DNA from 4 places in the Streptomyces sp. NPDC058470 genome. Region 2 is predicted to be linked to each of the others. Evidence: riboswitches for the same ligand, from Rfam matches in the RefSeq annotation. Region 2 holds a riboswitch; each other region holds the start of a gene.

Region 1 (7,406 bases), on a different contig from region 2:
CGGTGTCGAGCAGCAGTCGTACCCGCATGTCCTCGACGCTGCGGCCCTCGCGCGTCGCTCTCCGCGTCGCCTCCAGGGCCGCCTCGGCCTCCCCGAGCCGCGCCTTGAGCCGCCGGGCCTCACTCTCGGCGGCCGACAGCTGGGCCTGCCCCTCCGCCCGCGCGGTGTCCGACTCGGCCTGGAGCTTGCGTACAGCCGCCTCGCCGCGCTTGACGTCGCTGAGAGCCCCGCGCAGCTTGCGGTGGAGTGATTCGGCTTCCTTCTTCGCGGATTCCAGCTCCGTACGCAGCCGTTCGGTCTCCGCCTTCGTCTGGCCGCGGGCCTCCGCCAGCTCCTGGCGCAGCCGCTCCAGCTCGGCCCGGCTCTCCTCGTCGGCGCGCTCGGCGTCCGCCCGCAGGGCCTCCTCGCCCGCGGCGGCCACCAGCTTCACCCAGCCCGTGGGGCGCAGCACATAGGCCGCGGCCGCCACGTCCAGCGGATCCGCGGCCGGGGGCGGCGCGCCCGAGTCGAGTGCGCCGGTCAGCTCCGACTGCGCTTCTCTCAGCTTCTCGGCGATCCGCTGCCTGAAGAGCGGGTCCGTCTCCAGCGCGGCCGCCATCGCGTTACCGGCGAACTTGGCCCGCCTGTTGGGCGCGAACCGCGCGAACTGCCGCAACTGCGAGGGCAGTTCGCCGATGGTCAGCCCGCCGAAGCCGTCGGAGACGATCTGCACGACCCGCCGGCGCACACCGTCGGGCAGCGGACGGTCGAGCACCTCGGCGGTGCCGTCGTCCGGCTCCCCGCCTGTGGTCTCCACCATCCGTCACCTCATTACCTGTGCGGGGCCCGCTCCCTCAGGAGCCGGCGCCCGGCCTGTCCACGAGTTCCACCTGATCCAACGCGTTGCACCAGCGACACCGCACCGACTCGATGGTCTCACTGACCACCTCGCGTTCCTCGACCTTGGGTTCCCCGGCGAGGTCGAGATGCACGTACTCGACGACCTTCGACGAACGGGTCACGTCGAAACGTGTGAGGTTGCCGCAGAGCGTGCAGCGCCAGCGGGTCTCGGCAGTCGGGAGGGGAACCGTCATGTGGTGTCGTTTTCCTTCTGGTGTCCGTACCACGCCAGTCTCCCTGGCGTGTATGGCTCGTAACCCTAAGGCCTGGCGGGTACTCGACGTTCGGCCGTCCACTGCGGCGAGGCACTCTGTGTGCATCCGTTCTGTTACGCCATGCTCTGCACCATGATCGGCAACTGGAGTACGACGGTCGGCAGAGCGGTGCGGAGTAAGCCGGCACCGGTGACGTACGGGCTGATCGTGCTGTCCTGCCTGATCTTCGTGATCGGTCCGGCGTCCGGCCTCAATCCGGTGTACGGCACCGGGGACGAACTGCTGGCGGCCCAGCAGGCCTACTTCCGGCGCTGGGGCGTGGTGCCCGCGGAACTCCTCACCGGGGACCCGCGTGCGGCGCTCACCCCCGCCACGGCCCTGTTCATCCACGGCGGCTGGCTCCACCTCCTGGGCAACATGCTCTTCTTCCACGTCTTCGGGGTGATGACCGAGGAACGGATGGGCCGCGTCGAGTTCGCCCTCTTCTATCTGGGCTGCGGCTACCTCGCCCTGCTTGGCTACGCGGTCGCCAACGCGGAGTCCCAGCAGACCCTGGTCGGCGCCTCCGGGGCGATCTCCGCGGTGCTCGGCGCGTTTCTGTACCTGTTCCCCAAGGCCCGGGTGACCAGTCTCTTCCCGTTCCTCTTCTTCCTGCCGCTGCGCTTCCCGGCCTGGGTGGTGCTGCCCTTCTGGGTGACCCTGCAGTGGCTGGCGGCGGGTCGCGCCTCCACCGGCCCCGGGGTCGCCTATCTGGCCCACCTGGTGGGCTTCTCCCTCGGCTTCGGCTACGCGTGGGTGCGTTTCGGCCGGACGACTAGAGTGAAAGCCCCAGCCGCGGCCCCCGAGGGAGAAAACCAGCCGTGATCACCGCGATCGTGCTCATCAAGACCAGCGTGGACCGGATCCCCGAGATCGCGGAGTCGATCGCCGCCCTCGACAGCGTCAGCGAGGTCTTCTCGGTCACCGGTACGTACGACTTGATCGCGATGGTCCGCGTGAAGGCCCACGACGACCTGGCGGACGTCATCCCGGGCAAGATCAGCAAGATCCCCGGCGTCGAGGGCACGGACACCCACGTCGCGTTCCGCACGTACTCCCAGCACGACCTGGAGGCGGCGTTCGCGATCGGCCTGGACGGCTGAGAGCCGGTCCCGGTCAAGCGCGGCTGAGAGCCGGTCCCGGTCAGGCGCTGAGGTCCACCGCGGCGATTCCGCCGCCCGAGGGAACGTAGCAGCGCTTGCCGCTGAGCACGGGGCTGTGCTGGTCCTCGCCGGTGGAGTTGCCGAGCGCCTCGCTCCACACCGGTTTGCCGTCCATACCCAGGGCGCACAGGACGAGCCCGCTTCGCACATAGATACGGTCCCCGGCCACCACCGGGCCCGGCAGCCAGTCGCCGCCTATCTCGTACGTCCACGCGGTGGAGCCGTCGGCCGCCTTGACCGCGTCGACGGTGCCCCGCCCGGTGGTGATCGCGAGCGACCGGTTCCCGGCGACCATCGGGCCGCTGCTCTCCGCCCGGGCATCCCACAGCAGCTCACCGTCGAGGCTGAACGCGTGCCGCTTCGCCCCTCCGTCCGACTCGGCGACGAGGATGTCGCCGACCAGGGCGGGCCGGCCGACGTCGACGCCCGTCGAGACCTCCCAGAGCCTGGTGCCGTCCTCGGCGTCCAGGGCCACCAGGGTGTCGCCGAAGGTGCCCGCATAGACCACGCCCCCTGCCACCAGCGGGGTGCCGGTCGGACCGGCGGGGGTCGACGCGCTCCACAGCACGGTGCCGTCGGCCGCGTAGCAGCGGAACCCTCCCTCATCGGTGCCGCCGGTGGCGACCAGTACGCCGCGGCCCGCGAGAATCGGCGGGTCGTAGCCGTTGTCGCCGACGTTCCTGGTCCAGCCGAGCTTGCCCGTCGCGTCCACCGCGCACAGCCGGCGCCGCGCCCTCTTCTGGTCCCAGACGACGCAGAAGATCCCGTCCGGGGTGACGACGGGCGTCGACACCTCCTCGCCGAGCGCGAGCGCCCAGTGCCGCCCGCCCGCACGGGACAGGGCGTGCAGCTTCCCGTTCGCGTCCCCGAGGTAGACGACTTCGCCGTCCGGCGACACGGCGACACAGGGTCCGTACAGGCCGCCGAGCCCCGCGGCGTCGTACTGCCAGGCCAGGGCGGCGGAACTCTCCGTGCCCGCCGCGGATGCGGTCCGGGGGGACTCGGGAGACTCGGAGGTCCCGCCGCCCTGCGTTCCGCCCTCCCGCTGCCAGAGCCACCAGCCGGCTCCCCCGCCGGCGGCGACCACCGCCCCGCCCGTCACCGCCGTCAACAGCCTCCGCCGCGAAGGCCGTTCGGGTTCCGGTAAGCGGTCCGGCGCCGAAGCGCCCGTGACCGTCGCCGGGGCGATGTACTCGACGCGGCTCTCTCCCTCGCCCGACTCGCGCTCCGGAAGCCACCGCTCGTCCCCCGCGACCGTCGCCGGTGCGGAGGTGAGCCACCCCGGCCGCAGAGCCGCCCGCAGGGAGGCCGCCGAGTGTCCGGCGGCCTCGACCACTTCCTCGGGGGTGGGCCGGCCCCCGGGCTCCTCCCGCAGACAGGCCTCGACCAGCGGAAGCACGCGCGCCGGAACCCCGGAAAGATCGAAGTCCCGTGTGACGATGCGCAGCAGGATCACCGAGTCCTGGCCCTCCCCGAAGGGCTCGCGGCCGCTCGACGCGTACGCCAGCACGGCGCCCAGCGCGAAGACGTCACTCGGCGGACCCACCTCGGAACCGTTGCGGATCTGCTCGGGCGAGACGTATCCGACCGAGCCGACCATGGTGCCGGTGCGGGTCATCGCCGTCGCCTCCAGCGCCCGTACGATCCCGAAGTCGATGACCCGCGGACCGTCCGGCGCCAGCAGGATGTTGGACGGCTTGAGGTCGCGGTGCACCATGCCTTTGGCGTGGATCGCGGCGAGGGCCTCGCCCAGTGCGGCCGCGAAGGTGAGCACCGCGTCCTCGGGCAGCGGGCCGCCGTCGAGTACCGCGTCACGCAGGTTCGGCCCCTCGACGAACTCCGTTGCCATCCAAGGCCGTTCGCCCTCCGGGTCGGCGTCGATCACCCGCGCGGTGTAGGTGCCGCTCCCCCCGACGGTCTGCGCGGCCCGCACCTCCTGGCGGAACCGGGCGCGGAAGGTGCGGTCCTGAGCGTGCTCGGCCCGCACCACCTTCACGGCCAGCCGGAGCCCGGCACGCGACTCGGCGAGATAGACCTCGCCCATGCCGCCCGCGCCGAGCCGCCCGAGTACCTCGTACGGACCTATCCGCCGTGGATCCGTCTCCCGCAGCGCCTGCACTCCCCGTGACTCCCCTGATCGCCGTACGGCCGCCGAAGGGGAGCGTATACGCCGTGCTCCTGTCCGGCGATCACACGGCCGGAACGCAACGCCCGTCCTGCGTCCGGTAGTTCCACTTCGCGCCGTCCCGGACGAGCTCCTTGACCGCGCGCACGAAACGCTCGACGTGCTCGTCCGGCGTGCCGGCGCCGAAGCTGACGCGGATGGCGTTGAGGGACTTCTCGCCGGGCGCGGCCTCGGGGGCGCCGCACTCGCCCTGGGTCTGCGGGTCGCTGCCGAGGAGGGTGCGCACCAGCGGGTGGGCGCAGAACAGGCCGTCGCGCACCCCGATGCCGTACTCGGCGGACAGGGCGGCCGCGAAGTGCGAGCTGTTCCAGCCCTCGACGACGAAGGAGATGACGCCGACGCGCGGGGCGTCGTCGCCGAAGAGCGAGAGGACCCTGACCTCGGGCACCTGGGCGAGACCCGCGCGGACCGTCTCGATCAGGTGCTGCTCACGGGCGACGAGCGTGTCGAAACCGGCTTCGGTGAGCGCCTTGCAGGCGGAGGCGATCGAGTAGACGCCGATCACGTTCGGCGAGCCGGCCTCGTGCCGGGCGGCGCTCTCGTGCCACTCCACGTCCACACCCCCGTCCGTACGCCGCGACACCTTGCGGCTGGCGCCGCCGCCCGCCAGGTACGGCTCCGCCTCGCGCAGCCAGTCGGAGCGGCCCGCGAGGACACCGGAGCCGAAGGGGGCGTACAGCTTGTGCCCGGAGAAGGCGACCCAGTCGACGTCGAGGTCGCGCACCGACACCGGGTGGTGCGGGGCGAGCTGCGCGGCGTCGAGGACGATGCGCGCGCCGTGCGCGTGCGCGGCGGCGGCCAGCTCACGCACCGGCCACAGCTCACCCGTGACGTTCGAGGCGCCCGTGACACAGACGAGGGCCGGACCCCGAGGGTCGCGGTGGCTGAGCGCGCGCTCCAGGGCCGCGACGGCCTCCGCCGGCGTACGCGGGGCGTTCAGGTACGTCACCTGCGCGTCCCGCCAGGGAAGCAGCGAGGCGTGGTGCTCGGTCTCGAAGACGAAGACCTGGCAGTCGGCCGGAAGGGCGGCGGCGAGCAGGTTGAGCGAGTCGGTGGTCGACCGGGTGAAGACGACCTGGTCGTCGGCACGGCAGTCCAGGAACTCGGCGACGGTGGTGCGGGAGTTCTCGAAGAGGTCGGTGGACAGCTGGGACAGGTACCCGGCCCCGCGGTGCACGCTGCCGTAGTACGGGGCGTAAGCGGCCACGTCGTCCCACACCCGCTGGAGGGCCGGGGCGCTGGCGGCGTAGTCGAGGGCGGCGTACGTGACCTCGCCACCGGTGACGAGCGGGACGGTGACATCTTGTCCCAGAACGGGCAGCTGGGTACAAACGTCCTGGTCGGCGGCAACGGTGGAGACAGACATGGCGAACTCCTGTGAGACGCGGGGAAATCTCCGCGCGAGCCGGTCCATGGAGATGACGCTCAGCGCGGGAAGGGGGTGAAAGGGATAGGCGGAAGAGGGGCTCTACGCCCTATCGCATTCGCTTGCTCACAGAAGGCTCCCTCGAATGACCAGGACCCCTGGGCCTTAACCACTCAGAAGAGGGCGAGGGGTCCGCGCTTGCCGCAGACCTCGCTGCCTACGGCCTGGTCTTCACCCGGGGCACCCCGCCACGGACGGAGGGTTGCCGGACAGTCGGCCGGGGCCTCATGACTGTCACTCATGACCTGCCGAAAAAACTAACCGAACCGATCGCGACGGCGCAACCCGTGTCCGGATCCCGGAACGCGCAAGGGGCCGGACCTCTTCGGCCCGGCCCCTTGCGAACCGCCTCGCGAACTACGCGTTGGTCGCCGCCACCCACCGCTCCAGCGTCCGTTTCGCCGCCCCCGAGTCGACGGCCTCCGCCGCCTTCGCCATCCCCGCGCGGATCTGCTCCGCGAGCGGCCCGTCACCCGGCGACAGGGCCACCAGCGCCGCCGCCGAGTTCAGCAGCACGGCGTCCCGCACCGGCCCCGTCTCGCCGTCGAGGAGCCGGCGCGCCACGTCCGCGTTGTACGTGGAGTCCGCGCCCCGCAGCGCCTCGATCGGGACCAGGTCGATGCCGACGTCCCTCGGGTCGAAGGTCTCCTCGGTGACCTTTCCGTCCCGTACGACCCACACCCGGGACGTGGAGGTGATGGTCAGCTCGTCGAGCCCGTCGTCGCCGCGGAAGACCAGCGAGGAGTTGCCGCGCTCGGCGAAGACGCCCGCCACGATGGGCGCCATGCGGGGGTCCGCGACGCCGACGGCCTGCGCCTTCACCCGTGCCGGGTTCGTCAGCGGACCGAGCGCGTTGAAGACCGTACGGATGCCCAACTGCGCCCGCGCGGCGCCCACATGACGTAGCGCCGGGTGGAACTTCACCGCGAAGCAGAAGGTGATCCCGGCCTCCTCGGCCACCTCGGCCACCCGCTCCGTCGTCAGCTGCAGATTGACCCCGAGCTTCTCCAGGACGTCGGACGCCCCGGAGGCGGAGGAAGCCGCCCGGTTGCCGTGCTTGACGACCTTCGCGCCCGTCCCGGCGATGACGATCGCCGACATGGTGGAGATGTTGACGGTCTTGGCCCCGTCACCGCCCGTACCGACGATGTCGACGGTCCTCCCCGGCACCTCGATCACGTTGGCGTGCTCGTACATCATCCGTACGAGTCCGGTGATCTCCTCGACGGTCTCTCCCTTGGCCCGCAGTGCCACCGCGAACCCGGCGATCTGCGCGTCGGTCGCCTCACCGCGCATCATCAGGTTCATCGCCCAGGCGGTGTCGTCCGCACTCAGGTCACGGCCGTCGAGCAGGCCGTTCAGCAACCGGGGCCAGGAACGGTCCGCCGCGGTGTCGCCTCCAGCGGGGTTCACAGCGCTCATGGTCGCTCCTGGGGTGCTCAGAGAGGTACGCGGGTGGACTTGCCCCCATCCGTAGGGGCGAGTCCACCCTATCCAGC
Region 2 (7,406 bases):
GTGCCCTCCTCCCGGGCGGCGCGGCTGACCAGATCGTCGAGGTGGGCCAGTACCTCCTCCGGCGTCAGGTCCAGATCGGCGAGGGTCTGTACGGCGGCCCGCAGCCGTCCCATGGCCGCCGCGCCGTCGATACCGTGGCCGGCCACCTCGCCCACCACCAGGGCCACCCGCGCACCCGACAGCGGAATCACGTCGTACCAATCCCCGGCGAGACCGGTCAGTTCGTCCGCGGGCCGGTAGCAGGCCGCGACCTCCACCGCGTCCTGGTCGGGGAAGCGATGGGGGAGCAGATTGCGCTGCAGGACGAGGGCCGCGTCGCGCTCGCGGGTGTAGCGGCGGGCGTTGTCGACGCACAGGGCCGCCCGGCCGACGAACTCCTCGGCCAGGCTGAGATCGTCCGCGTCGAAGGGGTCCTGGCGGCTGCGCCGGAAGAACGTGGTGATGCCCAGAGTGACGCCGCGGGCGCGGATGGGCACGATCATCACGCTGTGCAGCCCGAGATCGAGGAAGGAGGCGGCGTGGCTCCCGGGGGTGGCCGTGGTCCACTCCCTGCCCAGCGGATCCAGCCGCTCCTCGCGCCAGGACTCGCCGTCCGTCAGACACCTGATCGGGGGAGACCCCGCCCGGTAGGAGGCCACTTCGCCGATCTCGACGGCGGTTTCCGGGAGCCCGCCCTGCACCGACCGATGCCCGGCGCGCCGCAGCGGCACCGTGTCCGCGTCGCGCCGTGGACCGGGCGCCGGCTCCCCGCCCCTGAGTACGGATTCCAGCAGGTCCACGGCGACGAAGTCGGCCAGCCCCGGCACGGCGACATCGGCCAGTTCCTGCGCGGTCTGCATGACGTCCAGGCTGCGCCCGATGTGCTCGCCGGCCCGGTCGAGCAGCGCGAGCCGCCGCCGGGCGCGGTAGCTCTCGCCGATATCGACGACGGTGTAGTAGACACCTATCGGGTGACCGTCGTCGTCCTCCAAACGGATGAACGACATGGCGTGGGAGGTCTCGCGGTGTGGCGCGGAGCTCACGCGGCCCACGTGCTCGTACGCGACCACCGGCTCGCCCGTCTCAAGCACCCGGCGCATCTGCGCCTCGATCCGCTCGGTGTCCAGGCCCGGCTGCACATCGGCGAGCCTGCGGCCGAGGCGTTTTTGGGCCGGGCCTCCGCCGAACTGCTCCAGTGCGGGGTTCGACCAGACGTACCGCAGCTCCGTGTCCACGATCGCTATGCCCACCGGGGAACGCGAGGTGATCCGCTCCAGCACCGAGCGGCTCATGTGCCAGCCGGCGCCGTCGGCCAGGTCCGCGAGCAGCACCACCCAGCGTGCCGCGCCTTCGCTCGGCCGTAGGGGGACAACCCGAACCATCAACTTCAACGGGTGCCCGTCCCGGTGTCGTGCGGACAGCAGGCCCGCCCAGCCGCCGTCACTGCGGCACCGCTCGGCCAGTTCCGGGAGCCGCGCCGCGTCCTCGGGGATCAGCAGGTCGGCGGCAGGCCGTCCCCGCGCCTCCCGGGCCGCGTACCCCAGCAGCCGTTCGGCGTCCGCGGTCCAGCTGGTCACCGCCATACGGGCGTCGAGCAGCAGGGGCACGGCGTCCGCCATGTCGAGGCGCTGCTGGGCCGACACGTCCCGTTCCTTGCTCGAAACCACCGCGACCCTCTCCGCTCTCCGAAGGTGGTCTTACCCCCTCGCGCTCATTCTTCACGTTGTACGACTGTCGCGCGGGCTTGGACTTGCCGCACGGCGGGACGCACGGAGGCCGAGGGGGGTTACGTACAGTGACGGGTCGCGTGCCGCGTTCGTCCGTTCGTCCGTTCGTCCGTCACGGAGTCGGCCGGCGGCGGTTGAACTCCCGCGCCGGTGCCTCCGTATCTCTCCACGGGGATGGCGGGAGACCGCGTCGCACGGAAGGAGAGCAGTGTGTCGACACCGCCCGAACGCGAGCAGCCCATGCGCCGCCCGGCACTCGAACCCACCTACGTCCAGCAACGCCGCCGGACGGAGGCCCTCGCGGAACTGGTGAGGGAGTTCCGTGAGGATCAGCAGGCCGTCGGCCCGGACGAAAGCCCTGAGTCGATCAGATTGCCGTCGGCGTACCTGGGCGAGACGGAGGAACTGCAGCCCGTCCTGGCCGGCGAGAACTATGCCGCCGACGGGGAGGCGCAGCCGGCGGCGCCGCCCGTGCATGAGCCCGGGCCCGAGCGTGCCACCGGTCCGCGCCGGGCCACGGTTGTCGGTTCGGTGGCGGCGGCCGCGCTGGTCGGATTCGCCCTGGCCATACTGCTGCCCGGCGGTGACGGCGGATCGCGGGCCGGTGCCGCCCCGTCCGCCACGGCCCCCGTCGTCCAGGCCCCTTCCGGCGCCGCCGACCCGGACGGCACCGGCACCCTCCGGGAGGGAGACCGCGGCCCCGACGTGACGGAACTCCAGGAACGGCTCCTCCATATCCCGGACGTGTACGAGAGCGGCGTCACGAGCGGAACCTACGACCCCACACTCACCGAGGCCGTGGCCCGCTTCCAGCGCTGGTACGGGATCCGGGGCGACGAGACGGGCGTCTACGGCAACGACACCCGGGCCGCCCTGGAATCCCGTACGTGACGAGCACTCCTGACCTACAGGTGCCGATGGAAGGCCGGGTGGGCGTCGAGACGTCGCACATAGTCCTGGAGGAGCGCGTACGAGGACAGGTCCTGAGCCGCTTCGAGTGGGACGAGGGCGACCCACAGGTCCACATCGGCCGCGGTCAGTTCCTTGCCCAACGCATAGGGGCCAGAGGCGAGTTGACGGTTCAGCAGGTCGAGGGCCGCCGACCGTTCCTGCGGCGGCGCACCCGGGGTGACATCCCGGTCGAGGAGGTCGCGCAGGGCGTCGATGTCCGCGGCGAGTTCCGCCGGGCGGAGCGGGGAGTGACAGGATCCGGCGCGGTCGGCGAAGAGGTCGCCGAGGTCGCGCAGGATGTCGGGCGTGTGGTTGCTGACCACCCGTCCGCTCCACCGGTCGCACAGCGCGGGGGCGGTCAGCGGACCGTCGTAGTGGTGCCAGGTGGCCTCGTACGCCCCGCGCAGTGAGGCGAACGCGGAGGGGGTGTCGGCGGGGAGCGCCAGCAGAGTGGTGGCGACCGAGTCCTTCAGACCCAGCAGGCCGTGGGTGATGGAGACCCGCAGCGAGAGGGGACAGTGCGCGGACAGATACAACTCGTAGCGGTGCGGGGCCGGGTAGAAGCCGCCGGCGAGACCCACTCCGATACGGCTGCGGAAACGGTGCGGGCGGGCGGACGGGGTGGCGGCGATCCGGGGGTGAGGGACCGCGTCAAGTGAGCCGGGGACGCACGGAGTCGGGGTACACGTGCTGGACGTACCGGAGTTCGGGGCGTGCGAGATTGTCTCGGACATGACTCTCCATGGGACGAGGAAGCCACGGCCACCTTGTGGGCACCGCGGCGGAGCGGAGTGACTGCGCTACGTACCGGTCCGGATCGCTCGGACTAGTAGGCGCTGGAGACACGCAACAGATCGATGTGCAGGCGTCTCGTCAAACCGCTGTTGGCCATTCCCACCTGTCCCACACTCGGGGCTCGCGAGACGCGAGACCACGCTTGTCCCACCGCACCGGCGGGACCCGGTCGTCACCCGGGGCACCCCGTCGCGGTGGAAGGGTTGCCTGCCAGCGAGCCGGGGCCGATGACCTCACGGGCAGGAGAACCTGCCCGAAGGGCGCTGACAATCGTGACCGTCCCCGCCAGTGTCGGTGCGCTCCGTGAGGCCGTCAAGAAGGCCTCCGGCGCAGTCTCACCAGGTGGTCATTCGGCGTGCCTCAGGCTGGACAGGAGGCGTGGAACAGATTGCGCAGCCCGGTGGTTGTCGCTCCTGAGGACGCGCGGCGGTGTGAGCACGACCATGATCCCCGGGCATTGCGCACCGCTGTGGCCTCCCGTAACGTCCCCAGCAGGTTATGAGCGTCAGCGTCAAGCCCTGGCTTGCTGACCGGCAACCCTCCTCCGCGGCGGGGTGCTCCAGGTGACGACCAGGCGGTACCCGTCCCGGGTTCCGCAAGCGCGATGCCGGCGGCCTCCAGCCCGCCGAGCCGGAAGGGCGGAGGTGACGGACGTGCAGCCCGTGCCCCGTCTTCGTGTCCCGGTTCTCGCCCCGCGCCGTCGCGTGCACCTGTACTCCCGGCCGCACATCGATCTCCAGCGCGTGGCCGGCGCGCTCTGTCGTCCCTGACCTGTCACCCCGCCGCCGCACCCTCCCAGTTCGAGGCCCGGCGATCTCACACGGTCGATCAGGAAGGCACCCCTTTCGTGTCCTCGTCAACGTCGTTGCCCTCATCCTCTTCCTCCACCGCCGCACTGCACCTGGCCGTCGCCCTCGACGGCGCGGGCTGGCACCCGGCCGCCTGGCGTGATCCGGTGGCCCGCCCCCACGATCTGTTCACCGCCTCGTACTGGACCGACCTGATCACCGAGGCAGAGCGCGGCCTGCTCGACTTCGTGACCATCGAGGACAGCCTTGGCCCGCAGTCCGCACGCCTCCAAGAACCGGACGCACGCACCGATCAGGTACGCGGCCGACTCGACGCCGTCCTCATCGCCGCCCGTGTCGCGCCGCTGACCAGCCACATAGGGCTGGTGCCGAGCGTGGTGACCACCCACACGGAGCCCTTCCACATATCCAAGGCCATCGCCACCCTCGACTATGTGAGCACCGGCCGCGCGGGCCTGCGGGTGCAGGCGTCCGCGCGGCAAAACGAGGCAGCTCACTTCGGACGCCGGACGTTCCCGAAGCTCCGTATCGAAGACCTGGAGACCCCGGCTCTACAGGAGTTGATCGTCGACCTGTTCGACGAGACCGCCGACTACGTCGAGGCGGTGCGCCGACTGTGGGACAGCTGGGAGGACGACGCGGAGATCCGGGACGTCACCACCGGCCGCTTCGTCGACCGCGACAAACTGCACTACATCGACTTCGAGGGCAAGCACTTCAGCGTCAAGGGCCCGTCCATCACACCCCGCCCGCCGCAGGGCCAGCCCCTGGTCACCGCACTGGCCCACGAGTCCACGACGGGCGCGCCGTTCCGGTTGCTCGCCCGCAGCACCGACATCGGGTACGTCACTCCGCACGACGTCGAAGAGGCGCGTGCCATCGTCGCCGCGGTCCGCACCGAACAGGAGGCGGCCGGACGCGCCGAGGAGCCCCTGCACCTCTTCGGTGACCTCGTGGTGTTCCTGGACAACGACCCCGCCGCCGCGGTGGACCGGCGAGAGCGTCTCGACGCCCTCGCGGGCTACCCGTACACCAGCGACGCGCGGGTGTTCACCGGCACCCCCGTACAACTGGCCGATCTGCTCCAGGAGTTGCGGGAGTCCGGGCTGACCGGCTTCCGACTGCGTCCGGCCGTCGCCGGGCACGACCTCCCGGCGATCACCCGGGGCCTGGTCCCCGAACTCCAGCGCCGCGACGCCTTCCGGCACTCGTACGAGGCCGACACCCTGCGCGGGCTGCTGGGGCTCGCCCGCCCCGCCAACCGCTACGCCGCCCACGTCTGAGCCGGAGGGACCTCACTCATGAGCAAGTCAACGGACAAGCCGCTCAAGCAGATCCACCTCGCGGCGCACTTCCCCGGCGTCAACAACACCACCGTGTGGAGCGACCCCGAGGCCGGCAGCCACATCGAGTTCAGCTCCTTCGCGCACTTCGCGCGAACCGCCGAACGCGCCAAGTTCGACTTCCTGTTCCTTGCCGAAGGGCTGCGACTGCGCGAACAGGGCGGCAAGATCTACGACTTGGATGTCGTCGGACGGCCCGACACCTTCACCATCCTCAGCGCACTCGCCGCCGTCACCGAACACCTCGGCCTGACCGGCACCATCAACTCCACGTTCAACGAGCCCTACGAGGTGGCCCGTCAGTTCGCGAGCCTCGACCACCTCTCCGGCGGGCGCGCCGCCTGGAACGTCGTCACCTCCTGGGACGCCTTCACCGGTGAGAACTTCCGCCGCGGCGGCTTCCTCCCACAGGACGAGCGGTACTCCCGGGCCAAGGAGTTCCTGGCCACCACCCACGAACTGTTCGACTCCTGGCGAGGGGACGAGATCGTCGCCGACCAGGCGAGCGGCACCTTCCTCCGCGACGCGCAGGCCGGAGCCTTCGTGCACAAGGGGCAGCACTTCGACATCGAGGGGCAGTTCAACGTGCCGCGCAGCCCGCAGGGCCGCCCGGTCATCTTCCAGGCCGGAGACTCCGACGAAGGACGCGAGTTCGCCGCCGCCGGCGCGGACGCGATCTTCAGCCGGTACAGCACCCTCAAAGAGGGCCAGGCGTTCTACACGGACGTCAAGGGCCGCCTCGCCCGGCACGGCCGCGCCCACGACCAGCTGCTGATCCTGCCCGCCGCCACCTTCGTCCTCGGTGACACGGACGCGGAGGCGGAGGAGATCTCCCGTGAGGTGCGGCGCCAGCAGGTCAGCGGCGCCACCGCCATCAAGCACCTCGAGTTCGTCTGGAACCGCGACCTGTCCGCGTACGACCCGGAAGGACCGCTTCCCGACATCGATCCGGACCCGGGCGAGCACACCATCGCCCGAGGCCGCGCCCAGGTGCGGATGTACCGCGACCCGCTGGCCACCGCCCGGGAGTGGCGGGAGCGTGCGGCCGCCAACAAGTGGTCCATCCGCGACCTCGTCATCGAGACCGGCAACCGTCAGTCGTTCGTCGGCTCCCCGGCCACCGTCGCCGAGACCATCAACGACTTCGTCCAGGCGGACGCCAGCGACGGCTTCATCCTCGTCCCGCACATCACTCCGGGCGGCCTCGACGGCTTCGCCGACACGGTCGTCCCGCTGCTCCAGGAACGCGGCGTCTTCCGCACGGAGTACGAGGGCACGACCCTGCGCGATCACCTGGGCCTGGCCCACCCCGACGCCGACGCTCCAGCCGTACAGGCCGCGTCATGAAGTTCCTCGCCATCACCCTGATCGTGCACGCGCCGGACCCGGTGACCGGCGTGCGGAAACCCACCAACGCGCGTTTTCGCGAGGTCATCGACAACGCGTTGCTGGCCGAGGAGTTGGGCTTCGACGGCTTCGGTGTGGGGGAGCGGCACGAGCGGCCGTTCATCTCCTCCTCGCCGCCCGTCGTACTCAGCCACATCGCGGCGCTCACCTCCCGGATCCGCCTGTTCACGGCGGTCACCACGCTCAGCCTCCTCGACCCGGTGCGCGCGTACGAGGACTACGCGACCCTGGACCACCTGTCCGGCGGACGGCTGGAGTTGATCATCGGCAAAGGCAACGGCACCGCCCAGCGGGAGTTGTTCCATGTCACGCCCGAGGATCAGTGGGACCGCAACGCCGAGGGCTACGAGGTGTTCCGGCAGATCTGGCGGCAGGACAAGGTGACCGCCGCGACC
Region 3 (7,406 bases), on a different contig from region 2:
CGCCGTCGAAGCCCAACCGCTCGCCGTACTCGAAGAGTTGGAGGGTCTCCTCCAGGCCGGTGTACGGGTCGTCGTCGGCGAAGTTGCCCGGGGTGAGAAAGGCCAGCGAGCTGATGGTGGGGGTGCTCATGCGGTCTTCGTCCTCGTGTGGTGTTCGGTCCTCATTGCTTTGCTGTCCGGAGGCGTCACCGGCTCACCTCCGGGGCGATCGGGTCGGCGGACCCGCTCCCGCCCGAGGGCCGGCCGGCAGAGGCAGCCGAGGAGTGCCGGCCGCCGGGGATCGCCGCCAGCAGCTCCCGGGTGTAGTCGTGGCCGGGACGGGTGAACAGCTCCTCGCTGGTGCCTGTCTCGACGATGCGGCCGGCGCGCATGACGGCGACCTGATGCGCGATCTGGCGCACGACGGCCAGGTCGTGCGAGATGAACAGGTACGCCACCCCGGTGTCGGCCTGCAGTTCGGCGAGCAGGTCGAGGACCTGGGCCTGGACGGAGACGTCGAGCGCTGACACCGGTTCGTCGCAGACCACCAGGTCCGGCGACAGGGCGAGGGCGCGGGCGATCGCGACGCGCTGCCGCTGCCCGCCGGACAGCTCCGCCGGGCGGCGGCCAAGGACCGAGGCGGGCAGCGCCACCCGGTCGAGGAGCTCCTTGGCCCGGGCCGTCCGGGAGGCGCGGTCGCCGACCTTGAACGCGCGCAGCGGCTCGGTGATCACCTCGCCGATGGAGAACCTCGGGTCCAACGAGGCGTACGGGTTCTGGTAGACGAGCTGGGCCCGTCGGCGCAGCTGCCTGGCCTGTGCTCCGCGGGCGGTGGTGACATCGGCGCCGTCGAACAGGACGCGCCCGGCGGTCGGGTCGGCGAGGCGGAGCACCAGTCGGGCGGTGGTGGACTTTCCGGAGCCGGATTCGCCGACCAGCGCCAGTGTCCGCCCGCGGTGGAGGGTGAAGCTGACGTCGTCGACCGCTCGCAGTGTGCGGGCCGAGCCCGCGGCGTGGGGCAGCCGGAACTTCTTGACCAGGTTGCGTACCTCGACCAGCGGCGCCTCCTTCTCGGCTGTGGAGGGTGGGACGGCGACCGTGGCCCGGGGGCGTGCGGTGGTCAGGCTGGGAGCGCTGGCCAGCAGGCGTCGGGTGTAGTCGTGCTGCGGGTTCTCCAGGATGTCGCGGGTCGGACCGGTCTCGACGACCCGCCCCTGCGACATGACCACGATCCGCGCGGCCCGGTCGGCGGCGACGCCGAGGTCGTGGGTCACCAGCAGCACCCCGGTTCCGGACGCTTCGGTGAGGTGCTGCAGATGGTCGAGGATGACCCGTTGCACGGTGACGTCCAGCGCGCTGGTCGGCTCGTCGGCGATGATCAACTTTGGTTTGGCGGCGATGGCGATGGCGATCAGCGCCCGTTGCCGCATTCCGCCGGACAGTTCGTGCGGGTACTGCCGGGCGCGGGTGGCCGCGTCGGGCAGCCCGGCCAGGTCCAGGACGGCGATCGCGTCCAACGGCGCGGAGCGTCGTGTCGCCAGCCGGTGGATACGGAGCACCTCGGCGACCTGCTCACCGATGCGCTTGACCGGGTTGAGTGACACCGACGGGTCCTGGGGCACGAGGCCGATCCCCGCGCCGCGCACCGTACGCAGCTCCCGTTCCGTCAGCGAGGCGAGGTCGTGCCGGCCGAAGCGGACGGTACCGGCGTCGATGCCGCCGTTCGCCGCCAGGAGCCGGGTGATCGCATGCGCGGTCGTGCTCTTGCCGGATCCGGACTCGCCGACCACCGCGGTCACTTCGCCCGGCCATACGTCGAGGTCCACGCCCCGCACGGCATGCACGGAGCCGCCGCGGGTGCGGTACGACACCGACAGGTTCCGCACCTCCAGCAGCGGTTCCCGGGTGGCAGGCACTGCGGTGGTCACGGCCTCGTTCGTCACGGCGTCATCCGTCTCGGGTTCGTTCGTCAGCGGGCCGGTCATCGCTGCCGGGACCATTCGCCGTCCAGCGCGCGTGCGATGCGGTTGGTGGCCAGCACCGTCGAGGCGATCACCAGCCCGGGAAGCGCGGTGAGCCACCAGGCGTTGCCCAGGTAGTTGCGTCCGTCGGAGATCAACGTGCCCCATTCCGGCGCCGGTGGCGGCGCTCCGTAACCGAGGAAGCTCAGTGACGAGACGGCCAGGACGGCGGTGCCGAACTCCAGGGTGGCCAGCACGATCACCGGGCCCATCGCGTTGGGCAGCACATGCCGGCCAAGGACCGAGTACCAACGGGACCCGCAGGAGCGGGACGCCTCGACGAAGACCGCCTGGCGCACCCGCAGCACTTCCGCACGCATCACCCGTGCGAAGCCGGCGACGCTGGCGATCCCGACGGCGACCGCGACCTTCACCGTTCCATAACCCAGCGCGGTGACCAGGGCCAGGGACAGGAACAGCGCCGGGATCGACAGCAGTACGTCGACGAAGCGCATCACCACGTCCTCGACCCAGCGGCCCACGAACCCGGCGATCAGGCCGAGCGCCCCGCCGACCAGGAAGGCGACGCCCACCGCGATCAGCGTCGCCTTCAACGACAGCTGCGCGCCGTGCACCACCCGGGAGAACAGGTCACGTCCCAGTTCGTCGGTGCCGAACCAGTGCGCGCCGCTCGGGCCCTGGAAGTTCTGCGACGGCACCCCCTGCAGCGGATCCTGCGAGGTGAACAGCCCCGGCCAGAACGCGGCAAGGACCACGAACGCCACCGCGAGGACCGACGCCAGCAGGCCCGGTCGCAGCAGCAGGAATCGGATCACCCGCCTGGGTTCGAACCCGCGCACCGGACTCGGGTCGATGCCCGGCTCGACGGGCCGTGCCAGGCCGAGCGCGGCGCCGGCGGCGGCATCCTCGACAAGGGTTTCGCTCATGCGGGCCGCACCTTCCTGTTCGAGGTCACCACGATCCGCGGGTCCAGCAGCGGATAGACGAGATCGACGAGCAGATTGGCCGCCACGAAGATCAGGGCTCCGAACACCACCACTCCCTGGACCAGTGGAATGTCCTGGGCCGTGACCGCAGCGGCCGTCACCCGGCCCAGGCCGTCGCGGGAGAACACGGTCTCGACGACCACCGAACCGGCGATGAGCTGCCCGGCCAGCAGCCCGACGATCGTCAACGCCGGCAGTGAGGCGTTGCGCAGCGCGTGCCGCAGGTGAATGCGCAGTCGGCCGGCGCCCTTGGCCCGCGCGGTCTCCACATATGCCTGGTCGAGCGCCGTGAGCAGGCTCTTGGCCAGCACCTGCGAGACCAGGGCGCCGGTCGGGATCGCGAGCGTCACCGCCGGCAGCACCAGACCCGGCAGCCCGTCGTTACCGAACGCGGGGAACCACCGCGCCCGGAAGGAGAACAGCTCGACGAGCACCAGCCCGACCCAGAACGTCGGAACCGACACTCCCAGCGGCGGCAACGACAGCAACAGCTGCCGCAACCACCGCTGCGTGGTGTAGGTCGCCAGCACCGCAAGACCGCCACCGAAGACCACCGCGAGCAGCAGCGCCGCTCCGGTCAACTGCAGCGTCTGCGGCAGCGCGTCGGCCAGCGTCGAGGTCACCGGCCGACCGGTGGAGACCGCGTTCCCGAAGTCACCGCGCACCGCCTTGCCGAGATGGTCGGCGTACTGCACCAGCACCGGTTTGTCGAAGCCGTACTCATGCCGTAGTGCGGCGATCTGCGCCGGATCGATCTGGCCCGAGTCCGCTCCGGCGCCGGCCATCGCCGAGACCGGATCACCGGGCAGGTAGTTCAGTACGAAGAACGACACCGTGTACGCCGCCCAGAGCACCCCGAGTGCCTGTGCGAGACGCTTGATCACATAGCGACGCATTCCCTGCCCACCTCCTGCAGCCGACGACCGGATCGGACGCTCTGTCGCGCATCCACCGGCTGCTAGCCGATCCAGGTGTCGTGCAGCTGGATCCGGCTGGAGGCATCGAACCTGAGGTCGTGCACCTTCTTCGCCACCCCCAGCTGGGTCTGCAGCTCCACCACGGGAATGACGTAGGCGTTCTGCACGATCAACTGCTGTGCCTGGCCGACCAGTTCCTTCCGCTTGGCCGCGTCGGCCGTTGCCGCCTGCTGGGTCAGCGCCGAGTCCAGCGGGCTCGTCGGCAGGTGGTAGAGGTTGGCCAGCTCGGTGGAGTACTGGCTGCGCAGGATGTCCGGGTCGGCGCGGGTCAGGTTGCCCCACGACGCGTCGAAGTCGCCGGACTGCAGCATCGTGGCGAACTGGGCGGTCTGCGTCTCCTTGAGCACCACGTCGACCCCGACCGCCTTCAGCTGTTGCTGGATCAGCTCCAGCGTCGGCTGGTTGGTGGCCGCGTTGGCGAACCACCTGACGATCAGGCTGAGCTTGGTGCCGTTCTTCGATCTGATGCCGTCACTGCCGACCTTCCAACCGGCCGATTCCAGCAGGGACTTCGCCTTCGCCGTGTCGAAGACCAGGTCGGAGCCCTGGTCCGCGTAGTCCGGTGTGGTGTACGCCAGGATGCTGGTCGCCGGCCTGGTGCCGGTCGGGAACACGGTGTCGACGATCTGCTGCCGGTTGATGGCGAACAGGAGCGCCTGACGCACCTTCGCGTCCTTCAGCAGTGGGCGGGAGTTGTTCAGCCCCAGGTTGAACACCGCACCGGGATTCGCCCGTCGTTGCAGGTTCACCTGGCCACCCGTGAGCGCCGCCTCGTCGGCCTTGCCGACGCTGCTGATCGCGTCCACCTGACCGGACTGCAGGCTGCCGGTGCGCACGCCCGATTCGGGCACCACCTTGAACACCAGCTTGTCCAGGTACGCCTCGCCCTGCTTGGTCCACAGCGACGAACCCCAGGCGTACTTGCTGCGCTTGGTCAAGGTGATCGCCTGGTTCTGCACGTAGCTCTCCAGCGTGAACGGCCCCGACCCGACCACACCCTTGCTGCACTTCTCCTGCGGGCTCTGCAGGGCACTCGCCGCCGACTCGATACCCAGCGAGTGCGTCGACGTGGCCTGCAGGAACTGCGCGTTCGGCTGCTTGAACTCGACCCGCACCGTGAGCGGGTCAACCGCGGTGGTGCTGTCCACGCCGCTCAAGTACCCCTGGGCCAGGGTCCCCAGGGCGCCGAGCTTCGGTACCGCGTCGAAGTTGTCCTTGACCACCTGCGCGGTCAGCGGTGTCCCGTCGCTGAAGGTGACACCTGATCGCAGGTGGAAGGTGAACGTGGTCGTGTCGGAGCTGACTTCCCAGCTCTTCGCCAGCCACGGCACAATTTTGCCGGTCCTGGGATCCTGGTCGGTCAGGGAGTCCACGATCTGGCGCAGTGAGTAAATGGTGTCGTTGCTGCCCACCTGCTGCGGATCCACGCAGCCCACGTCGGAACCCACTGCGAAGGTCAGTGTGCCGCCGGACTTGGCCGGGCCGTTGTCGCTGGTCGAGCCGGCGCTGTCGCTCGACGTGCAGGCACTCAGCAGGACGCTGCTGGTCACAAGGGCGGCGAGTGCCGCCCACCGGGTGGGTCGGGAATCCGGATGCGATATCACGGACGGGTTCTCCTACTCCAAAGTCACCGCGCACGTACCGGTGCAGACCAAGGCGAAGTGGCCCTGAGCAGACCTGGGCGAAGTGACGGAAATATCCGGAAGGTGTCTGGGGGAAGGGTGCCGACGAAGGCGTGACAGTGCCGCGGACTCCGACAGCGCCGTGAGAGCCCGCAGGGAGTCGCCCGCGGCGTCAAAGCCGTCGGCGAACGTCAGTCAGGAGGGCGGTGAGGCAGGGACGCAATCAGTCGTGACACAGACAGCTGGTGAAGAGCTGCAGGTCGATGTGGCGTCGGCGGGAGAATCCGGAGAACACCGCGGCGGCCGCGATCGAGGCACTGAGATCACTGCTGTTCGGCACGCTCGTCCTCCCGATCTCAGGCCCGGTCAAGGGGCCACGCGCTTGCGGGGTCGATGACCCCGCCGGGCTTTCACCTGGAGCACCCCACCGCGGCGGAGGGTTGCCGATCAACGAGCCAGGGCTTGACGCTGACACTCAATGCCGCTTGGAACGCTAACGAGCGTCGCCATGATCCGTCAATGCCGACAGGCGAGTTGGGCCACGCACGGCACGGCGGATCGAGTGGCGAAAGGACCGGAAACGGCCTTCCGAACTCTCCTGACCGGCCGCCGGTCGGGTCCGAGGCGCCCCGACTCAAGAAATCGTCGGCCCTGTCTGTTTCGTCATTCCAGAGGGCCTTCGTAGTTCTTTGCTGAAACCTGAGTAAGGTTTCGCCCAAATATGTGGCTTTTTCCCGGATGTGGTCACATCCTGAACGCGGGAGATAAATGTGTACCTAGCAACTAGTCGGGGCGAGTTGCCGACTCTGAGCGCTTGGAGGGAAAGGCATGCAATGGAGCAGCCTGCAAAACACCCACGGCCGGCTGTCTCGACTCGAACGTTCTCGGGACACTCAATCTGCCGCCCCGACCCTGCCGGTCCGGGGCGACGGAGGAGCCGAACCCGTGGATGACCGGCGTGTGGACCTGGCTGCCGCGCACGCGGCACCGGAACTGCTGGCCATTCGTGACTGGCTGCTTGTCGCCCTGGCGTTCTCGTCAGGCGTCTTCGAGGCGATCTGCTTTCTCTCCTTCGGGAAGGTCTTCACGGCGTTCCAGACCGGAAACCTGGTGTTTCTCGGACTTGGTGTAGCCGGCACGCGGCCGCCCGCCGGCCCGGATCCCGTTCGCGTGGTGATTTCACTTGCCGCGTTCGCCGTGGGGGCCGCGCTGGCAACACGGATCCTGACCGCGTTCAACGGCGACGAGGAGATGGAGGACTCGCAGATCTTCGAAGCGTGGCCGCGTCGTGTCTCCATCGCACTGTGCGTCGCGACGGTGGCGCAGGTCGGTTTCATCGTCGTGTGGATGGCGGCGTCTCCGTCCAGCCTCGTGTCCAACATCCTGGTCGCCCTCAACGCCTTTGCGATGGGTCTGCAGATGAATGCCGTTCGGTCGCTTCATGTGCCGGGCATTTCCACCACGGCGGCCACGGCCACCTTCATCAGCTGGATTTCCGGGATCACCACCTGGTCTCTCAAGCCCGCCGCGGTACGTCGCCTGACCGGGGTCCTGGTGGGCATGGTGGCGGGCGCCTTCGTCGGAGACTGGATGCTCAGCCACGCGCATACCTACGCGCCGGTGCTGCCAGTGGTCGTTATCGCACTCGTCGTCGCGATCGCCTCCGTGATGTTGAAGCAGAAACCTGCGCGATAGAGCGTCCGCGAGCGGGATCACCGCCTTGGTGAGCGGGATCCTCGCCTCGGTGCCGGTACGGCAGACATGACGGTCGTACCGGCTCGGGCTGACCGGCGCTGTGGCGAGGATGCGGCTTGAGGACCGTGGTGAGCTGCAACGCACGGGCGGGCGGCCGGTCTCGGG
Region 4 (7,406 bases), on a different contig from region 2:
CTCCCACAGGAACTGGTCGATCAAGTAGCCGTGCGCGCCGTGCAGTTCGACCCCGTCGAAGCCGATCCGCTCGGCGGCGGCCGCGGCCTCGGCGAACGCGGCGACGACCTCGTCCAGGTCGGCCTGGGTCATCTCCTTGCCCGTACCGGCCGTGCCGTCGATCCGCAGACCGGACGGGCCGACCGCGGGGGCGTCCGCGAACGGCGGCTGGCCCGCGCTGCGGACCATGCCGATGTGCCACAGCTGCGGCACGATCTTCCCGCCCGCCGCATGCACGGCCTCGGCGACCTTCGCCCAGCCCGCCAGCTGCTCCTCGCCGTGGAAACGGGGGATGCTGTCGCTCTGCCCGGCCGAGTCGTGGCCGACGTACGTGCCCTCGGTGACGATGAGGCCCACGCCCGCGGCGGCGCGGCGGGCGTAGTACGACGCCACGTCCTCGCCGGGGATGCCGCCCGGGGAGAACTGGCGGGTCATCGGCGCCATGACGATCCGGTTCGGGACGGTCAGGCCGTTGAGGGAGACGGGGCGGGACAGGATCTGGGCCGCGCGGGAGGGAGCGGTTGTCACGTGAGGGCTCCTATGGGGAGAGGTCGGTCGGACGGCTGGCAGGCGAAGGGATGCTCATGCATAGATACATGTGATGGATATCTGCACGCGCATTAGTTCCTGCCAGCAACTTCAACCGCCTCGCCCGTCAGCGCATTCCGGCTCCCGCGCGCCTTCCTCGTGATCCAGGACACGCGTCCGGATCACCCGGAGGGTGTGCGGACACGCGTCCCTACGGCACCCGGAAACGCCCGAGGGCGGCACCCCCTGGGAGAAAGGGGTGCCGCCCTCGGTACGAAGGACGGTGATCAACCGGGAGCCGAGGCCCCTAGGTCGATCAGAAGTCCATGTCACCGCCCGGCATGCCGCCCGGAGCGCCGCCTGCGGCGGCCTTCTCCGGCTTGTCGGCGATGACGGCCTCGGTGGTGAGGAACAGCGCGGCGATGGAGGCGGCGTTCTGCAGGGCAGAGCGCGTGACCTTCGCCGGGTCGATGATGCCTTCGGCGATCATGTCGACGTACTCACCGGTCGCGGCGTTCAGGCCGTGGCCGACGGGCAGGTTGCGCACCTTCTCGACGATGACGCCACCCTCGAGACCACCGTTGATGGCGATCTGCTTGAGCGGGGCCTCCAGGGCGAGCCGCACGGCGTTGGCGCCGGTCGCCTCGTCACCCGTGAGCTCCAGCTTCTCGAAGACCGAGGAAGCCTGGATGAGGGCCACGCCACCACCGGCGACGATGCCCTCCTCGACGGCCGCCTTCGCGTTGCGAACGGCGTCCTCGATGCGGTGCTTGCGCTCCTTGAGCTCGACCTCGGTGGCGGCACCGGCCTTGATGACGGCCACGCCGCCGGCCAGCTTCGCCAGGCGCTCCTGGAGCTTCTCGCGGTCGTAGTCCGAGTCGGAGTTCTCGATCTCGGCGCGGATCTGGTTGACCCGGCCGGCGACCTGGTCGGCAGAGCCGGAGCCGTCGACGATCGTCGTCTCGTCCTTGGTGATGACGACCTTGCGGGCACGGCCCAGCAGGTCGATACCCGCGTTCTCCAGCTTGAGGCCGACCTCCTCGGAGATGACCTCGCCGCCCGTGAGGATGGCGATGTCGCCGAGCATGGCCTTGCGGCGGTCACCGAAGCCCGGCGCCTTGACGGCGACGGACTTGAAGGTGCCACGGATCTTGTTGACGACCAGCGTCGACAGAGCCTCGCCCTCGACGTCCTCGGCGATGATCAGCAGCGGCTTGCCCGACTGCATGACCTTCTCCAGGAGCGGGAGCAGGTCCTTGACACTGGCGATCTTCGAGTTGGCGATCAGGATGTACGGGTCGTCCAGGACGGACTCCATACGCTCCATGTCGGTGGCGAAGTACGCCGAGATGTAGCCCTTGTCGAAGCGCATACCCTCGGTGAGTTCCAGCTCCAGACCGAAGGTCTGGGACTCCTCGACGGTGATGACGCCTTCCTTGCCGACCTTGTCCATAGCCTCGGCGATGAGCTCGCCGATCTGGGTGTCGGCGGCGGAGATGGAGGCCGTGGAGGCGATCTGCTCCTTGGTCTCGACATCCTTGGCCTGCTCGAGCAGGGCACCGGAGACGGCCTCGACGGCCTTCTCGATACCACGCTTGAGGGCCATCGGGTTGGCACCCGCGGCTACGTTGCGAAGGCCCTCGCGGACCAGCGCCTGCGCCAGAACGGTCGCGGTGGTCGTACCGTCGCCGGCGACGTCGTCCGTCTTCTTGGCGACTTCCTTGACCAGCTCTGCGCCGATCTTCTCGTACGGGTCCTCGAGCTCGATCTCCTTGGCGATGGAAACACCATCGTTGGTGATCGTGGGGGCGCCCCACTTCTTCTCGAGGACGACGTTGCGGCCCTTGGGACCAAGGGTGACCTTGACGGCGTCGGCGAGCTGGTTCATCCCGCGCTCGAGACCGCGCCGCGCCTCCTCGTTGAACGCGATGATCTTGGCCATGTGAAGTGGTCCTCCCGGACTGGGGTGGATTGCTCCGGACCGCGCCCGCGCCCGCGACGGACGGCCTGCCTGCCTCGTGGTTCCTTGCCCCACTTGGCCTGCGGGCCTCACTGACCCGGTCCTCGTTGTCACTCTCACCTGCAGAGTGCTAACGCCAATGATTAGCACTCGCCCCTACCGAGTGCAAGCGACTCCGGAAGATCCCCAGGTGAAGCAGGGGGCGCACACGGCGCGAAGACAGCCGGAGGGACCCGCGGACAGCCGGCCGCAGGGGGCGGGCAGACGAGCAGACCGACGAGCAGATGGACGGACAGACGGACGGGCAGACCGAAGGGCCCGCACCCCCTGGTGGGGATACGAGCCCTTCGTCACGTCGAACAGAACTATTCAGTCGGCGCGTGCTTCAGCTGGTCGCCAGCCGGACCATGTCCGCCTGCGGCCCTTTCTGGCCCTGCGAGATCTCGAACTCGACCCGCTGGCCCTCTTCAAGGGTGCGGTAGCCGTCCATCTGAATCGCGCTGTAGTGGACGAATACATCCGCACCACCGTCGACCGCGATGAAGCCGTACCCCTTCTCCGCGTTGAACCACTTGACGGTGCCCTGAGCCATGCCTAACTCCCCTATTACTGGCCCTTGCACAGGACCGCACTTCGCGGGCCCGGGTCAGACCTCACCCCCCAAGGATTGGGGGTGTGCGCCGGAACGCGTCGACCGCGGCTGAATGTATCTGTCCAACTGCCCTCTGCAACAGGTCAATCGGACGAGAATTCTGAGCACGACCGATCGGGAATATGCGGAGAATTCGCAAAGTTTCAGGGCAAGTCGGGCCCCGTAAATGCCATAAACGGCTCAAAGAGGCGGGGCACTTTGGCTACTTCTTGTCGGGCATCGGGCGAGGACTCATATGCGCCCGGCATGAAACCAACTCGAAAGCGAAGCGGCTTCCCCAACTGTACCGCGCTCAACCATACAGAATTGCCCCCTCCGCTTCTCTCACGGAGGGGGCAATTCGATGAACTCTCGGTGACCGCAATTACCTAAGGTAACGGCAATCACCGTAAGTAATGACGCGTGACGGTCAGCCTCCGGCGACGGCCGGAATGATCGAGACGCCCGCGCCGTCCGGCGTCGCCGTCTCCAGGCCCTTCTCGAAGCGGACGTCGTCGTCGTTCACGTACACGTTGACGAAGCGACGCAGCTTGCCCTGGTCGTCCAGGACGCGTGCGGCGATGCCGGTGTGGTTCTGCTCCAGGTCGGCGATCACCTCGCCGAGGGTGCCGCCCTCGGCCGTCACCTCGGCCTTGCCGGCGGTGTAGGTGCGCAGGATGGTGGGGATACGGACGTTGACGCTCATGACGCGAGGCCAGCCTCTCGGAAGGAGTCCAGGTTCGGGCGGATGGTCGCGGTGAGCCCGGTGTCCGAGGCCACCGCGTCCAGGGTCTTGAGGCCGTCGCCGGTGTTGAGGACGACGGTGGTGAGGGTCGGATCGAGCAGACCGTTCTCGATCAGCTTCTTCGCCACACCCACCGTCACGCCACCCGCGGTCTCGGCGAAGATGCCCTCCGTCTGCGCGAGGAGCTTGATCGCGTCGACGATCTGCTCGTCGTTGACGTCCTCCACGGCGCCGCCGGTACGCCGCGCGATGTCGAGCACGTACGGCCCGTCGGCCGGGTTGCCGATGGCGAGCGACTTGGCGATGGTGTGGGGCTTCTGCGGGCGTACGACGTCGTGGCCGGCCTTGTAGGCGACGGACACCGGCGAGCAGCCCTCGGCCTGGGCACCGAAGATCTTGTACGGCTTGTCCGCCACGAGGCCGAGCTTGATCAGCTCCTGCAGAGCCTTGTCGATCTTCGTGAGCTGGGAGCCGGAGGCGATCGGGATGACCAGCTGGTCGGGGATCTGCCAGCCGAGCTGCTCGCAGATCTCGTACGCGAGGGTCTTCGAGCCCTCCGCGTAGTACGGCCGCAGGTTGACGTTGACGAAGCCCCAGCCCTCGCCGGCCGGGTCACCGATCAGCTCGGAGCAGAAACGGTTCACGTCGTCGTAGTTGCCCTCGATGCCGACGAGCTCGCCGCCGTACACCGCGGCCATGACGATCTTGCCCTGCTCCAGGTCGTGCGGGATGAAGACGCAGGAGCGGAAGCCGGCGCGGGCCGCGGCTGCGCCCACGGCGCCCGCGAGGTTGCCGGTGGAGGAGCAGGAGAGGGTGGTGAAGTCGAAGGCGCGGGCGGCCTCGATGGCCTGGGCGACGACACGGTCCTTGAAGGAGTGCGTCGGGTTGCCGGAGTCGTCCTTGACGAAGAGCTTGCCGGGGGTGACGCCCAGCGCGCGGGCCAGGTTGTCGGCCTTGACGAGCTTGGTCCAGCCGGGGTTGATGTTCGGCTTCTCCGCGACGTCCGCGGGGACCGGCAGGAGCGGCGCGTAGCGCCAGATGTTCGCGGGGCCCGCTTCGATGCGCTTGCGGAGGTCCTCGGTCTCGTAGGCCGAGAAGTCGTACGCGATCTCCAGCGGGCCGAAACACTCCTCGCAGGCGAAGAGCGGGCCGAGCGGGACGCGGTGTCCGCACTCGCGGCAGGAAAGCGCGGTGGCGGGGCCCAGGTCGACGGAGTTCGCGGAATCCGGGGAAGTCACGGAGTTCGTGGTGTTTGCAACGGTGCTTGCAGTGGTGCTTGCAACTGTCTGCGCAGCCATGGAGGCGAGGCCCTTTCTCCTCATCTTCCTCACGACGCACTTCGCCGTGAGACGGATTTGGCACCTTCCCGAGCCGGGAGCCTCGCCACATCGACGTGACAAGAACCAGCTGGAGGGTTGCCGGGGCTTCAACGGGCCGTATCCCTCTGCCCCTCTGGATGAGCGGTATTCAGTTGTGCGCCGGACGACCCCCGACATGCGATGGTCATCAGCGTTGTTCAAGACTGTAACCGAAGGCCTGGATGGTGGAGAGAGCCGTCCGAACCGCGAGATGCCAGCGACACACCAAACGCTGCCGCGGCGACGGGCACAAGCATCCCAATGAACGCAAGGGAGAGCCGCACGTGCTTGAAGACGTCGAGCGCTGGCTGAGCACGCGCTCCTGGTCCGTGACCGACCGGCCGCTCAAGAAGCTCATAGCCGCGAAACGATCCACCAACTCCACGGTGAGCGTGGTCCTGCCCGCGCTCAACGAGGAGGCCACGGTCGGTGAGATCGTCTCCATCATCCGCCGCGACCTGATGACCCGCAAAGTCCCCCTCGTCGACGAGATCGTCGTCATCGACTCGGGCTCCACGGACCGCACCTCCGAGGTCGCCGCCGCCGCCGGTGCGCGAGTAGTTCACCGGGACGAAATACTTCCCCGCATCCCGGCCGTGCCCGGCAAGGGCGAGGTCCTGTGGCGGTCACTCCTGGTGACGAGCGGTGACATCGTCTGTTTCATTGACGCGGACCTCAAGGAGTTCTCGTCGGACTTCGTCTCCGGGATCGTGGGGCCGCTGCTCACCGATCCGGGCGTGGACCTGGTCAAGGCGATGTACGACCGCCCGCTGAACCTGCCGGGTGAACCCACCTCCGGCAGAACCGCGGCCGGTCAGGGCGGCCGTGTCACCGAACTGATGGCCCGCCCCCTGCTGAACATGCACTGGCCGCAGCTGGCCGGCTTCGTCCAGCCGCTCGGCGGCGAGTACGCGGCCCGCCGCACCCTCCTGGAACAGCTCCCGTTCCCCGTCGGATACGGCGTGGAGCTCGGCATGCTCGTCGACGCGCTGCACCTGGTGGGCCTGGACGCGCTCGCCCAGGTCGACGTCGGTGTGCGCAAGCACCGGCACCAGGACGGCCAGGCGCTGGGCCGGATGTCCGCCGCGATCTACCGCACCGCACAGCTCCGGCTCGCCCGCGGCCACCTCATCCGGCCGGCCATCACCCAGTTCGAACGGGGCGAGTCCGGCTTCGAGCCGCGCACCTACTCCGTGGATACGGAAGAACGGCCTCCGATGGCGGAAATCTCGGAGTATCAGTCACGCAAAGCGGCGTAAACCGTCGACGGTATACGTCTGCGCGGTACCCCGTCCGTACGTTTGAGCGTTTCCGGGCCGGGCTAGATTGACGCGTATGGCTTCCACGGCTTCGACTGCTGCTTCCACGGCATCCCCGCAGGGCTCCCACCGGATCCTCGTCGCGTCCAACCGCGGCCCGGTCTCCTACGACGTGCGCGAGGACGGCGAGCTCCAGGCCAGGCGCGGCGGCGGCGGCCTGGTCTCGGGCCTGTCGGCGATCGGCCCGGACGCGGGCGCCCTGTGGGTGTGCTCGGCGCTCGGCGACGGGGACCGCGAGGCGGTGAGGCGCGGGGTCGGCGAGGACGGCGTACGGATGCTGGACATCGACGCCGAGGTGCACGCGGACGCCTACAACGGCATCGCGAACTCCGTGCTGTGGTTCGTCCACCACATGCTCTACCAGACGCCGCTGGAGCCGGTCTTCGACATGGAGTTCCGGCGACAGTGGGCGTCGTACGAGGCCTACAACCGGGCCTTCGCGCAGGCGCTGGCCGACGAGGCGGCCGAGGGCGCCGTGGTGGTCGTACAGGACTACCACCTGACCCTCGTCCCCGGCATGCTGCGGGAGCTCCGCCCCGACCTGCGGATCGGGCACTTCTCGCACACGCCGTGGGCGCCGGTCGACTACTTCCGCATGCTCCCCGACGACATCGCCGAGCAGGTGCTGCGCGGCATGCTCGGCGCGGACCGGCTCGGCTTCCTCACCCAGCGCTGGGCGTCCGCGTTCACCGCGTGCGCGCAGGAGCTGGTCGGCGGCCTCGGTGACACCCGTGTCGGCGTGCACGGGCTCGGCGCGGACGCGGACTTCCTGCGCGAGCGCGCACACGAGGCGGATGTCGCCGAGCGGATGGCCACCCTGCGTGAG

Evidence for each region. A riboswitch is a leader RNA that binds a small molecule or an ion and turns the genes downstream of it on or off. The one in region 2 is predicted to bind S-adenosylmethionine.
Region 1: it holds a riboswitch for S-adenosylmethionine, as region 2 does, so the genes downstream of both, ACFWP7_RS28270 (aminotransferase class V-fold PLP-dependent enzyme) here and ACFWP7_RS10935 (putative leader peptide) in region 2, are expected to answer to the same signal.
Region 3: it holds a riboswitch for S-adenosylmethionine, as region 2 does, so the genes downstream of both, ACFWP7_RS20525 (ABC transporter substrate-binding protein) here and ACFWP7_RS10935 (putative leader peptide) in region 2, are expected to answer to the same signal.
Region 4: it holds a riboswitch for S-adenosylmethionine, as region 2 does, so the genes downstream of both, thrC (threonine synthase) here and ACFWP7_RS10935 (putative leader peptide) in region 2, are expected to answer to the same signal.

What each region holds. Positions count from the first base shown of each region.
Region 1 covers NZ_JBHXMF010000043.1:88-7,493, reverse strand. Annotated here, with positions in the region: gene ACFWP7_RS28295 (NYN domain-containing protein) at 1-799, opposite strand, end outside; gene ACFWP7_RS28290 (hypothetical protein) at 834-1,073, opposite strand; gene ACFWP7_RS28285 (rhomboid family intramembrane serine protease) at 1,227-1,958, shown strand; gene ACFWP7_RS28280 (Lrp/AsnC family transcriptional regulator) at 1,955-2,236, shown strand; gene ACFWP7_RS28275 (PQQ-binding-like beta-propeller repeat protein) at 2,277-4,415, opposite strand; gene ACFWP7_RS28270 (aminotransferase class V-fold PLP-dependent enzyme) at 4,486-5,847, opposite strand; SAM riboswitch class IV at 6,037-6,153, opposite strand; gene trpD (anthranilate phosphoribosyltransferase) at 6,265-7,329, opposite strand.
Region 2 covers NZ_JBHXMF010000011.1:126,033-133,438, forward strand. Annotated here, with positions in the region: gene ACFWP7_RS10915 (SpoIIE family protein phosphatase) at 1-1,598, opposite strand, end outside; gene ACFWP7_RS10920 (peptidoglycan-binding protein) at 1,917-2,597, shown strand; gene ACFWP7_RS10925 (glutathione S-transferase C-terminal domain-containing protein) at 2,612-3,391, opposite strand; gene ACFWP7_RS10930 (putative leader peptide) at 3,484-3,549, opposite strand; SAM riboswitch class IV at 3,586-3,730, opposite strand; SAM riboswitch class IV at 3,947-4,060, shown strand; gene ACFWP7_RS10935 (putative leader peptide) at 4,157-4,222, shown strand; gene ACFWP7_RS10940 (LLM class flavin-dependent oxidoreductase) at 4,300-5,544, shown strand; gene ACFWP7_RS10945 (NtaA/DmoA family FMN-dependent monooxygenase) at 5,563-6,951, shown strand; gene ACFWP7_RS10950 (LLM class flavin-dependent oxidoreductase) at 6,948-7,406, shown strand, end outside.
Region 3 covers NZ_JBHXMF010000026.1:85,283-92,688, forward strand. Annotated here, with positions in the region: gene ACFWP7_RS20505 (LLM class flavin-dependent oxidoreductase) at 1-130, opposite strand, end outside; gene ACFWP7_RS20510 (dipeptide ABC transporter ATP-binding protein) at 186-1,979, opposite strand; gene ACFWP7_RS20515 (ABC transporter permease) at 1,961-2,887, opposite strand; gene ACFWP7_RS20520 (ABC transporter permease) at 2,884-3,843, opposite strand; gene ACFWP7_RS20525 (ABC transporter substrate-binding protein) at 3,906-5,528, opposite strand; SAM riboswitch class IV at 5,920-6,029, opposite strand; gene ACFWP7_RS20530 (YoaK family protein) at 6,492-7,241, shown strand.
Region 4 covers NZ_JBHXMF010000097.1:14,390-21,795, forward strand. Annotated here, with positions in the region: gene ACFWP7_RS40475 (NADH:flavin oxidoreductase) at 1-567, opposite strand, end outside; gene groL (chaperonin GroEL) at 884-2,509, opposite strand; gene ACFWP7_RS40485 (cold-shock protein) at 2,913-3,119, opposite strand; gene ACFWP7_RS40490 (MoaD/ThiS family protein) at 3,589-3,864, opposite strand; gene thrC (threonine synthase) at 3,861-5,201, opposite strand; SAM riboswitch class I at 5,219-5,366, opposite strand; gene ACFWP7_RS40500 (glucosyl-3-phosphoglycerate synthase) at 5,546-6,520, shown strand; gene ACFWP7_RS40505 (trehalose-6-phosphate synthase) at 6,597-7,406, shown strand, end outside.